2 regions of the Spiroplasma kunkelii CR2-3x genome follow, and region 1 is predicted to be linked to the other one. Evidence: riboswitches for the same ligand, from Rfam matches in the RefSeq annotation. Region 1 holds a riboswitch; the other holds the start of a gene.
What was found. A riboswitch is a leader RNA that binds a small molecule or an ion and turns the genes downstream of it on or off. The one in region 1 is predicted to bind cobalamin.

Region 1 (4,890 bases):
TGATGAAAATGGTCAAATGGAATGAATTGATGGTAATATTGGATCAAAAATTAATATGAAGTATCCGAGTGTTATTTTAAAAGGAAATAATAGTAAAGGACAATGTATTTCAATTGCGGTAGCAAAGGAAAATATTATTCAAGATGCTGGTTCAAAAATGATTCATTTGGGAAAAAATACTTCTTCTAAAATTATTTCTAAATCAATGACTTTTAATGGTGGGATAGCAAACTATCGTGGGTTAGTTCATATTGGACCAAAAGCACAGTATTCAAAAGCTAGGGTTGAATGCGATACTCTAATTCTAGATGGAAAATCACATTCTGATACAATTCCTCAGAATAAAGTTTATAATAACGAATCACAAATTGAGCATGAAGCAACAGTAAGTAAAGTTTCTGAGGAACAATTATTTTATTTACAAAGTCGTGGTTTATCAGAACAAGAAGCTTTGGAAATGATTATTATGGGATTTTTAGAACCATTTACAAGAGAATTACCAATGGAATATGCAGTTGAATTAAATCAGTTAATTAAAATGGATATGGAAGGTAGTGTTGGTTAATGATAACTCGTGCTAAACAAGAAATTCGACAAGAAAAATTGTTTGTAAGAAGCAAGATTTCATCTGAGTTATTACAGCAAAAAGAAACTCAGATTTTTAATACTTTTTTTCAACATCCTGGTGTACAAAGTAAAACAATTGCTCTTTATTATTCAATCAAAAATGAAGTTAATACTATTTTTATTATTAAGCAATTATTTGCATTAAAAATTAATGTTTTATTACCACGAATGGAAGGTAATAATTTAAAATTTTATCATATTACCAATTTAACAACTGATTTAGAATTTAATTCACGTTTTGGTCTTTATGAACCATTAAATTCATTGCCAATAATTGATACAGAAAAAATTGATGTTCTTGTTGTTCCAATCGTTGCTTTTGATCAAAACAATTTTCGGTTAGGATATGGGAAATGCTATTATGATCGGTTTTTAAAAAATTATTATGATCTTGTGATTGGGTTAGCATTTATTCAATAGTTAGTGCCAACCCCTTTGCCAGTTGAAGAACACGATGTTAAAATAGAAATTATTATTAGTGTTTAAAAATTAAGGATCCAGAATGAACTTACCATTATTACGTGTTGTTAGTAAATATTGATTTAAATCATGACATACTTATTTAGTAACATTTGTTTTACAAGGTGACTAATATGTTTAATAGTAATGCTAGGCTAGTTAGTTTAAGTTGAAGTTTTATTTTTTTTATTTTTATTTTTGTTATTATTTATTATAAAGATAACTAAAAAATGTTGTATGATAATTTTAGACAATTTAATAAATAGTTATTTAGAGTTAGGGAATTGAGTGCGAATCTTAAGCTGTCCCAGCAACTGTTATATTGACGAAATCCACATTAGCCACTGAAAGAAAAACTTTTGGGAAAGCGATTAGTGAGATGAAATTAAGCCAGTAGACCTTTCTAAATTTAATTAGTATTATTATATAACTCCTGGGTGTGAGTCATGCAATTATTTTGTAAATAAATAATTTAGTGATTGTTATATAAAAAGCATGTTTGGGAATGCTTTTTAATTTACTGCAACTATAATTAAATTGTCCATTGTTAATTTGCTAAAAAAATAATAAAATTAAAAGTAAATATTATTACTATTCCTAAGTTCTATATTTATTTTTTCACCAACATTAACAACAATTTATTGTAAAAATGTTAATGAATAGTTTTCCTATTGTGAACAAAATTGAATTTATCAAATGAAGACAGAGGAAAATAAAGAATTTGCAGTTAATAAATAATAATTATTATAACCAACTGCATCAAGTACATTCCAACAAAAATATTGGTTATATCTTATTCAAAAAGCAAATATTTATCTTTATTTTATAAAAATGTTGTAAGTCTTGATGAAGAAATACAAAAATTACAGTTTGGTGATACTGCTCATATGCAAGATGTAAAGCATTTTTATGAGTCAATAACATTTACAAAAACTGATGATGATAATGTTTATATTTCTAATTCCTTTTTGACGGAAAATGCCCCTGTTAATTGCTATACAATAATCAATGGCACAAGAAAAATGAAAAGATCTTAAAAATAGTAAAAATATGAAGCAACTAAATGACCGATTTTAAAAATAGTTTGAACAATGAGAAACAATTTGTGATTCTCATCCAGTCCAAGAAGTGGATAAAAAATAATTTGTTTGATAAAATTCTAACCGTTAGGGATGTTTTATTGCAGACGGAAATCCAGAAGGCAATATATAGAGTTTGAAGTAACACTGAAAATAAAATTCAAGTGGGAATGAATATTCCCATTATCCCTTGTTAGTAAAGGTTCAATTAGAGTGTCAAAAAATAAGGCTCAAAGTGTATTTCGAATAGAACTAAATTATCAAAAAGATTAAATAAATAATAGTTTTAATAAAATAAAATACCGATTACCCCACTGAGGTTTTTATTTTAAAATAATTGGTGAAAATAAGGTCCAATATATTCCACCACAACTAATTCCTGCAATTAATAATACTTTTCGTGTGACTGATGTTTTGACATATTTAACATCGTAAAATTGAAATTCTTTTAATAAAGGTTATAAAAATGCCAAAATAATTTCATAATTTTATTGTATAATTATTTATAATTATATTATTTATAATTATCTTGAAAGGAGATGAAATTTTATTAAAATATTAACATGACCAAAAATTTTAATGTTTATTGGCGCAGCTTGAATTATTATTATTGGCATTTTATTCGCTGCTGGCGTTCCAACAAAAACTTCAATTTACGGATGAGATACAAGTTGACCAGTTTTATTGCTTTTAGGAATTTTGTATATTTTAGTTCCGCTATCAGTTAAACCAGGTTTTTGATCATTATTATGAGCACTTGTCATTACTGGTTTAGCAGTAATTTTCTTAGTTGGATTTTTTGTAAAAGCAGATTATCAATCACCCTGAACGTATTTAGGAGCCATTCCTAATATTTTTATTGGAGTTGGATCATTAGGATGAATTTTTGTTCACTAGTAAAAATTTATGCTATTAAGAAATGATATTAAAATTATTTTAATATAATTTTTTTATTTATAAATAAACTTTATAGTAATAAGACGAACAGAACAAAATCATTGTTTTATTTTTCTTGTTCAAGTTCTTGATTTTGTTCTGTTTGATTAAATTCTGTATAAATTTTTTGAATATCTTTTATTCTTTGTGGTTTAGGAATTGGATTAATTTTTGTCGCAGGACTGTTAATGTTATTTGTTGATATGTGTACTTAGATTGGCACAATTCTACCATTTTTATCAATCATCTTTTGTAATTTTGCTTGTCCTGTTTGAGTTAAAGAAATTTGATGTTTTTTTTCCTTCTCTTGAAGCATCTGTAGTAATTGAACTTCATTCATTTATTACATTTTCATTAATTCCCATTTGTTTTCAATTTTTTGTTACATTTTTGCAAGTAGAACTTGTCATTTTTTCAGATTCTTTTTTATTAAAGCCAAGTGTTGTAAAAAAAAGAATTAAGACCTTTTTTAAATGAATTATATATTTTTTTAGATGGTTTTTTCATTTTTTATGTAAATTTCATATTAAAATTTTCTTATTTATTTTAGATTTAATTATTAATTAAGCTATTTATTTTGAAAATATTACATTTTTAAAATCATTTACAATATTTACCTTATCATATTTATTTAAAATTAACAATATTTTTTAATTAATAACTGTTTTTATCTATTGTTTTCATTGATATAAATAAAACCCACCGCTAACTATATTTTAAAATTAACTTTAATAAGTTAACAATTATCAAAGCTCCAACAGTTATTATGTCCAAAATTGTTACAATTTTACATAAATCTAACAAACAAGCACTATTATTTTCTATTTTAGAATTAGTTATTTCTTTTTCATTATTGTATTCATATGAAGTTATGTTATTAGTTGTCATTTTCCCTCTTTTTATGATTTTTTATATATAATTTAATATAATTCAAAAGCATTATTGTTTACAGTAAAAAGTTTTCATTTTTTTAAATAACATAAATATTTATAAAGAATATATTTAATAATTTAAAAAATAAAGAAATTAAACAACTTTCTTATTTTTTTGTTATTTAATTTAAATTTATAAATTAGATAACAAAATGTTTAGAATTTATAGTATATTAATAATTAATTAATAATATATGAAAGATCAAATTATGTATAAATTATATTAAATGTTTATGTAAACACTATACATATAATATAATAACAATTATCAAGATAAGAAAACCTATTAGTTTAATAGTCACATAATATTATTTGAATTAAATAATGATTAAGGAGAAAAGATAATATGAAAAAAATATTTAGTTTATTAACTTTTTTTAATGGAGTGGTAATGCCCTTAATAGGTGCAATAAAATATGACATTTGAGAAGAACGTGACAGAATACAACAAGAACGAGATAGAAAAAGACAAATTAAGTTAGAAGAAGAAATGAAGAATTATATAGCAATGATAAATAATGTTAATCTTGGTGTTATTAGGCATAATAATAAACAATCTATTTTTGAAAACTTACCCAAAAAATATCCAAAATATGTTAATTTTACTTTAAAGATAGAAAATCCAATTGAACATTATTAAGCATTTCTTAGATTTAAAATTTTTACGACTATACAAAATGAGGATGCTTTAACAGCAAAAGTAATTTTTAATACAGAAGATAATTTATCTCAAAAAATAAAGACAATTTTAGAAAATCAAGAAATGCAAAATTGAGTAAATGATTTTAGACAATTTTAAGATAATGTTAAATTCTTAATTGATACAGTTATTCCTAAGCTTGATTATAATGCTGAAA
Region 2 (4,890 bases), 600 kb from region 1:
TGCTGGTGCTAATTCAGTTCCTGTTGCAATAATAATTGCCTCCAATGGTTTTGTCTCATCTTCAGCAACAACAATATATCCCCCTTTTAACGTTTGTTCTCAACATGTTTCTGCTAATTGATATGGGGTATCTTGTCGCGATAAGATTAAAGCTGATGGAGCACTTTTTGCTTCTACGCTTGCTTTCAAACATCCAATTGCTTCTTTAATATCCGCTGGACGAAACACATTTAAATTCGGACAATTTCGTAGCATTGCTAATTGTTCAACTGGCTGATGTGATTTTCCATCAAAACCAACACCTATTGAATCATGTGAAAAAGCAAAAATTACGGGTAAGTTTTGAATACAAGCCATTCGAATACATGGTTTCATATAATCAGCAAAAATTAAAAATGTTGAATTAAATCCTTTCAAACCTTGGTGTAATTCAACACCAATGCTAATTGTTCCGGCAGCAAATTCACGCACTCCAAAATGAACATTATTATTTTGTGGTGTTGATGTTGTTCATGAACCATTATAACCAATAATTTTGGTTGCAGTTCCCAAATCAGCACTACCTCCAAACATATTATTTAAACACTTTTGTTGATAATATTTAAACACATCACCCATAATAATTCGTGTTCCTGCTTTTTTATCTTTATCAGTTGTTAATAACGCTTCAAAAGCTTTTAAATCAACCGATGGAATTACAAATAATTCTTCATATTCCTTTGGAAATGCTGCTTTGTAAGAAGTTATTTTTTTCTTTCATTCTTCATATTTTGTTGCTCCTCGTTTAGCAAAAGTGTCTTGTCAATGTTTTTTAACATCATTATCAACATAAAATTGAGGATGATTAAAATCATAAAATGCTTTTACTTGTTCCATCTCCTCGGGAGTAAATGGTGAAGAATGCATAGGTGAACCTTGTTTTGGATGCCCATAACCAATAATTGTTTTACATTCAATTAATGTTGGTTTATCAGATTTTTGTGCTTGTTCAATTGCTTTTTGAATTGCTGGTAGATCCTCATCTGCGTTTTCAATTCGAATATAATTTCAATTTTGTGCTTCAAAAAAACGTTGATAATCAATTTTTAAAACATCATCACATTTTGTATCTAATTGGCAATCATTTGAATCATATAACATAATTAATTTATTTAATTTTCATACCCCAGCTAATTGGATTGCTTCAATTGCTCCGCCTTCTTGCAAATCACCATCGCTACATAAAACATAAGTATAATGGTCAATGATTTTATAATCTGGTTTATTAAATTTAGCTGCTAAATGTTGTTCAGCTAATGCTATTCCAACTCCATAGCCAACTCCTTGTCCTAGGGGACCAGAAGAATTATCCACTCCAGGAGTAACACCATATTCTGGATGAGCTGGCGTTTTTGAATTAATATGACGATAATTTTTTAAATCATCAATTGTTAAATTATAATCAGCTAAATGTAAAATTGCATATTGTAAGGTTGAAGCATGTCCTGGAGATAATACAAAACGATCACGATTAATTCAATCAGGTACTGCCGGATTAGCAATTAAATTATTTAAATAAATTGCTTGCATCAGTGGTGCTGCACTTAATACAATCCCTGGGTGGCCAGTTTTATTATAAATAATAGGATCTAGTCCTAAAATTCTTAAATTACTTAAACTTTTTGTTTCTATATTATTATTTTTGCTTTTCATTTTAATTTCCTCCTTATAATGCTTATTTTTTCTGAAAAATCATCACTGTCAGCATCAATAACAATAAATTGATAATCATTTTTTAATTCATGATATAAAATTTCATATTGTTCATTTAACTTTTCCCAGTAATAATATGGGGTTTCTAATTCTAATTGACGTCCACGTTGTTTAATTCGTTCAACCGCTTTTTCAGTTGAAACTTTTAAATAAATAATGACATCAAAGCCTAATTTTTTATTCAAAATTGGAACAATAACATTTTGAAAAAAACGATTATAAACTTTAAAATCAATTTCATTCATAATTTTTAATAAGTAGGAAACTCGCACAAAAACAGGGTCTTCTAAAATTGTGCGATCAAAAACAGTATCCTCTAAATTATTAATGTTGAAAAATTGCTCAATTCTTGTTGTTAACATATAAATTTGCATTTTAAAGGCAAATCCTTCCATATCTTGGTAAAAATCTTTAAAATATGGATTTTCTTCTAGTGGTTCTTTAAATAAATTATAGTTTAATTGTTTACATAATTCTTCACTAACTTTTGTTTTTCCTGCTCCAACGGTTCCAAAGACTGCAATTTTCATTTTATTGCTCCTTTCGTTTTTAACCAATTAATTGAACAGCAGTATCTAATGCTAATTCAACCATTGTCATAAAATTATTTTGGCGTTCCAATGCCGTAGTAACTTCTTTAGTTACAAGATGGTCAGAAACTGTTAATAATGTTGCTGCATGTTTTTGAGTAACAATTGCATTAGTAAACAAAGCATATGATTCCATTTCAACAACATCTAACTTATGAGTATGAGTAAAGTCTAATGAATCATCATAACGATAAAAAACATCTGCTGCATGAGCAATTCCCGTGTGAGTTTTAATTCCTTTTTCTTGTGCTACAGTTTCAATTTCATTAAATAATTTTTCACTTGCAGCAATTAAATTATTATCAATATTAGCTGCAATTTTTGCATAATTACTTTCGCCAAATGCTTCACGAACATTAAAGATATCATAAACTTTAATATTTGGATTATAACTTCCGGCTGAACCAATTCTAATAATATAATCAACATCATAAAACTTAAATAATTCGTATGAATAAATTCCAATACTTGGACAACCCATTCCACTTCCAGCAATTGTTACCTCAATGTTTTTATATTTGCCAGTATACATTAACATATTTCGAACTTCATTTACTAATTTTAAATTTGTTAAATATTTCTCAGCAACGGTTTTTGCCCGTAATGGGTCTCCTGGCATTAAAACAACTTTTGCAATTTCTTCTTTTTTGGCATTAATATGTGGTGTCATTTTTTATTCCTCTCTTTTCCGCTTAATTTAATTACCAATAAATACCTATCAATGCTATTTTTATTTAAAAAGTAAGGATATTTAAAAAAAACGAAAAAGAATATTGTTGCATATTCACATAAATGATGTTTAATTTTTACGATTATTTTAATTAAAAGTTTAAGACAAATAGCAAAAATAAAACTATTTTAAATCAAATGCTATTAAACTTTTAATTATTAATTAATTTTATTATTTATTATCTTTTAAATAATACCTCTTGATAGGATTACTGCTTTAAATTAACAACTAAAAAACGCTTTTTGACGTCTTTCAAATTATTATTTAATAGTTTTCACTAATAAATAATTAATCATCTAACCCCAGAGATAATAACTATAAGTGCAACATTGATATTTTACCAATGTTTTTTTAGATCGGTCTACTGGCTTAGTTTCACTTTACTCACTATTCCTTCTCAAGAAATATTTTCTCAATGGAATGATGTTAGCTTTCATCCACTTTACAGGTGCTGGGTCAGCCTAGGATTCACACCTAATTCCCGTAACATCCAAAATTGCTTTTTAAAGTTGTTAAAATAATAATATAAAGTTTACTTTTAAAATGCAAGTTAAAATTAACAAATTATTTGTGGAAACTTAGATTAAGTATACCGCTTTTTTCATCGTGTAATCGAAGTGCAACAAATCAACTTTGAAAGGACTTTATTTTTTAATGGAAAAAAACATTATTTTCTTTTGCGGTCCTTAGTAATTAAGTATGGAAAAGATATTGTTATTAATACTATAAATAAAATAGTAATTAATAATGAAAAAGAAAATGAATAAATTATCCGCGTAATTTATTAGCGTTAATTTATTCAATATAGTTTATTTTGAGCATAGCGAACACGCGAAGCGTGCTGCGATATTTTTAGAAAAGAGATGTAATATATTATTTTTAGAAGGGAGTTATATTATGCCAACTTGATTAACGACAATATTTAGTGTTGTTATTATATTATGGATTTTTGCTTAAATTGGTTTATCAAATTATCAAAAAATTAAACAAATTCAAAGAAAGAAAAAAGAAAAAAAGAAATTGAAAGAAAGGAGGATAAAAAATAATGTTAGGTATGTATTTAACAACAGCAGTTAATTTTTTAGCAAATACACCTAAAACTATGTCTGAGGATATGACTGGTATTTGAACTGGTTTATCTAGTGCATTATGAAAAGTTAAAGAAGATATAACAAATATTTTACCTGAGATAATGGTTTTTTTAGGTGATACGTGAATTATTTTAATTCCGCCCCTCCTTATGATAGTGTTATTTTATTTGATGAAAGTTATTTGTATATTGATGGAACTAGTCCTCACGATGAGAAAAAAGTTCATAGTGGTAAAATACCGTGAATTGTTTTAGCGAGACATTTTGGTAATCGTGCGTTGTTTACTGCTCAGCGTGAGGGTATGATTTTAAATAATATTCGCCAGTTAGCAAGTGGCATTATTATTCCAATTTCATTGAAAAAACCTGTTGCTAAAAAGGATTTAATTTTTTTAATAGTTTCTTTATTATGCTAATTGGAATTTTCCAAGATATAACGGATTATGAAATTTGAAAAACAAAATCAGTAGAACGAACAGCAGAAGGTAAACAAGTAAAACATTAGTCGGATGTTGGATTAGGAATTCGGTTTTTTAAAATAATTATTCCGCTTGAATTTGCCAATAAGTATGATAGTCAATGGTTAAAATTTGTGCTTGATTAAAAAAATGATGAAATTTTTAATAAAAAAGAATATTATTGGTTGAAAATAACAAAATTGAGTGTTAAAGAGCGATTGGAGTTATTTGATATTGATATTTTGAAAAAAAATTTAAAACCTAAAAAAG

Region 2: it holds a riboswitch for cobalamin, as region 1 does, so the genes downstream of both, deoD (purine-nucleoside phosphorylase) here and SKUN_RS10060 (hypothetical protein) in region 1, are expected to answer to the same signal.

What each region holds. Positions count from the first base shown of each region.
Region 1 covers NZ_CP010899.1:108,409-113,298, forward strand. Annotated here, with positions in the region: gene sufB (Fe-S cluster assembly protein SufB) at 1-565, shown strand, start outside; gene SKUN_RS00510 (5-formyltetrahydrofolate cyclo-ligase) at 565-1,047, shown strand; cobalamin riboswitch at 1,318-1,507, shown strand; gene SKUN_RS10060 (hypothetical protein) at 1,869-2,123, shown strand; gene SKUN_RS00520 (hypothetical protein) at 2,745-3,062, shown strand; gene SKUN_RS10065 (hypothetical protein) at 3,338-3,511, opposite strand; gene SKUN_RS00530 (hypothetical protein) at 3,807-3,989, opposite strand; gene SKUN_RS00535 (hypothetical protein) at 4,380-4,673, shown strand.
Region 2 covers NZ_CP010899.1:710,837-715,726, forward strand. Annotated here, with positions in the region: gene SKUN_RS03955 (transketolase family protein) at 1-1,692, opposite strand, end outside; gene SKUN_RS03960 (deoxynucleoside kinase) at 1,668-2,282, opposite strand; gene deoD (purine-nucleoside phosphorylase) at 2,302-3,012, opposite strand; cobalamin riboswitch at 3,410-3,581, opposite strand; gene SKUN_RS09225 (hypothetical protein) at 3,690-3,839, shown strand; gene SKUN_RS03970 (hypothetical protein) at 4,118-4,417, shown strand; partial or broken gene SKUN_RS11625 (hypothetical protein) at 4,306-4,890, shown strand, end outside.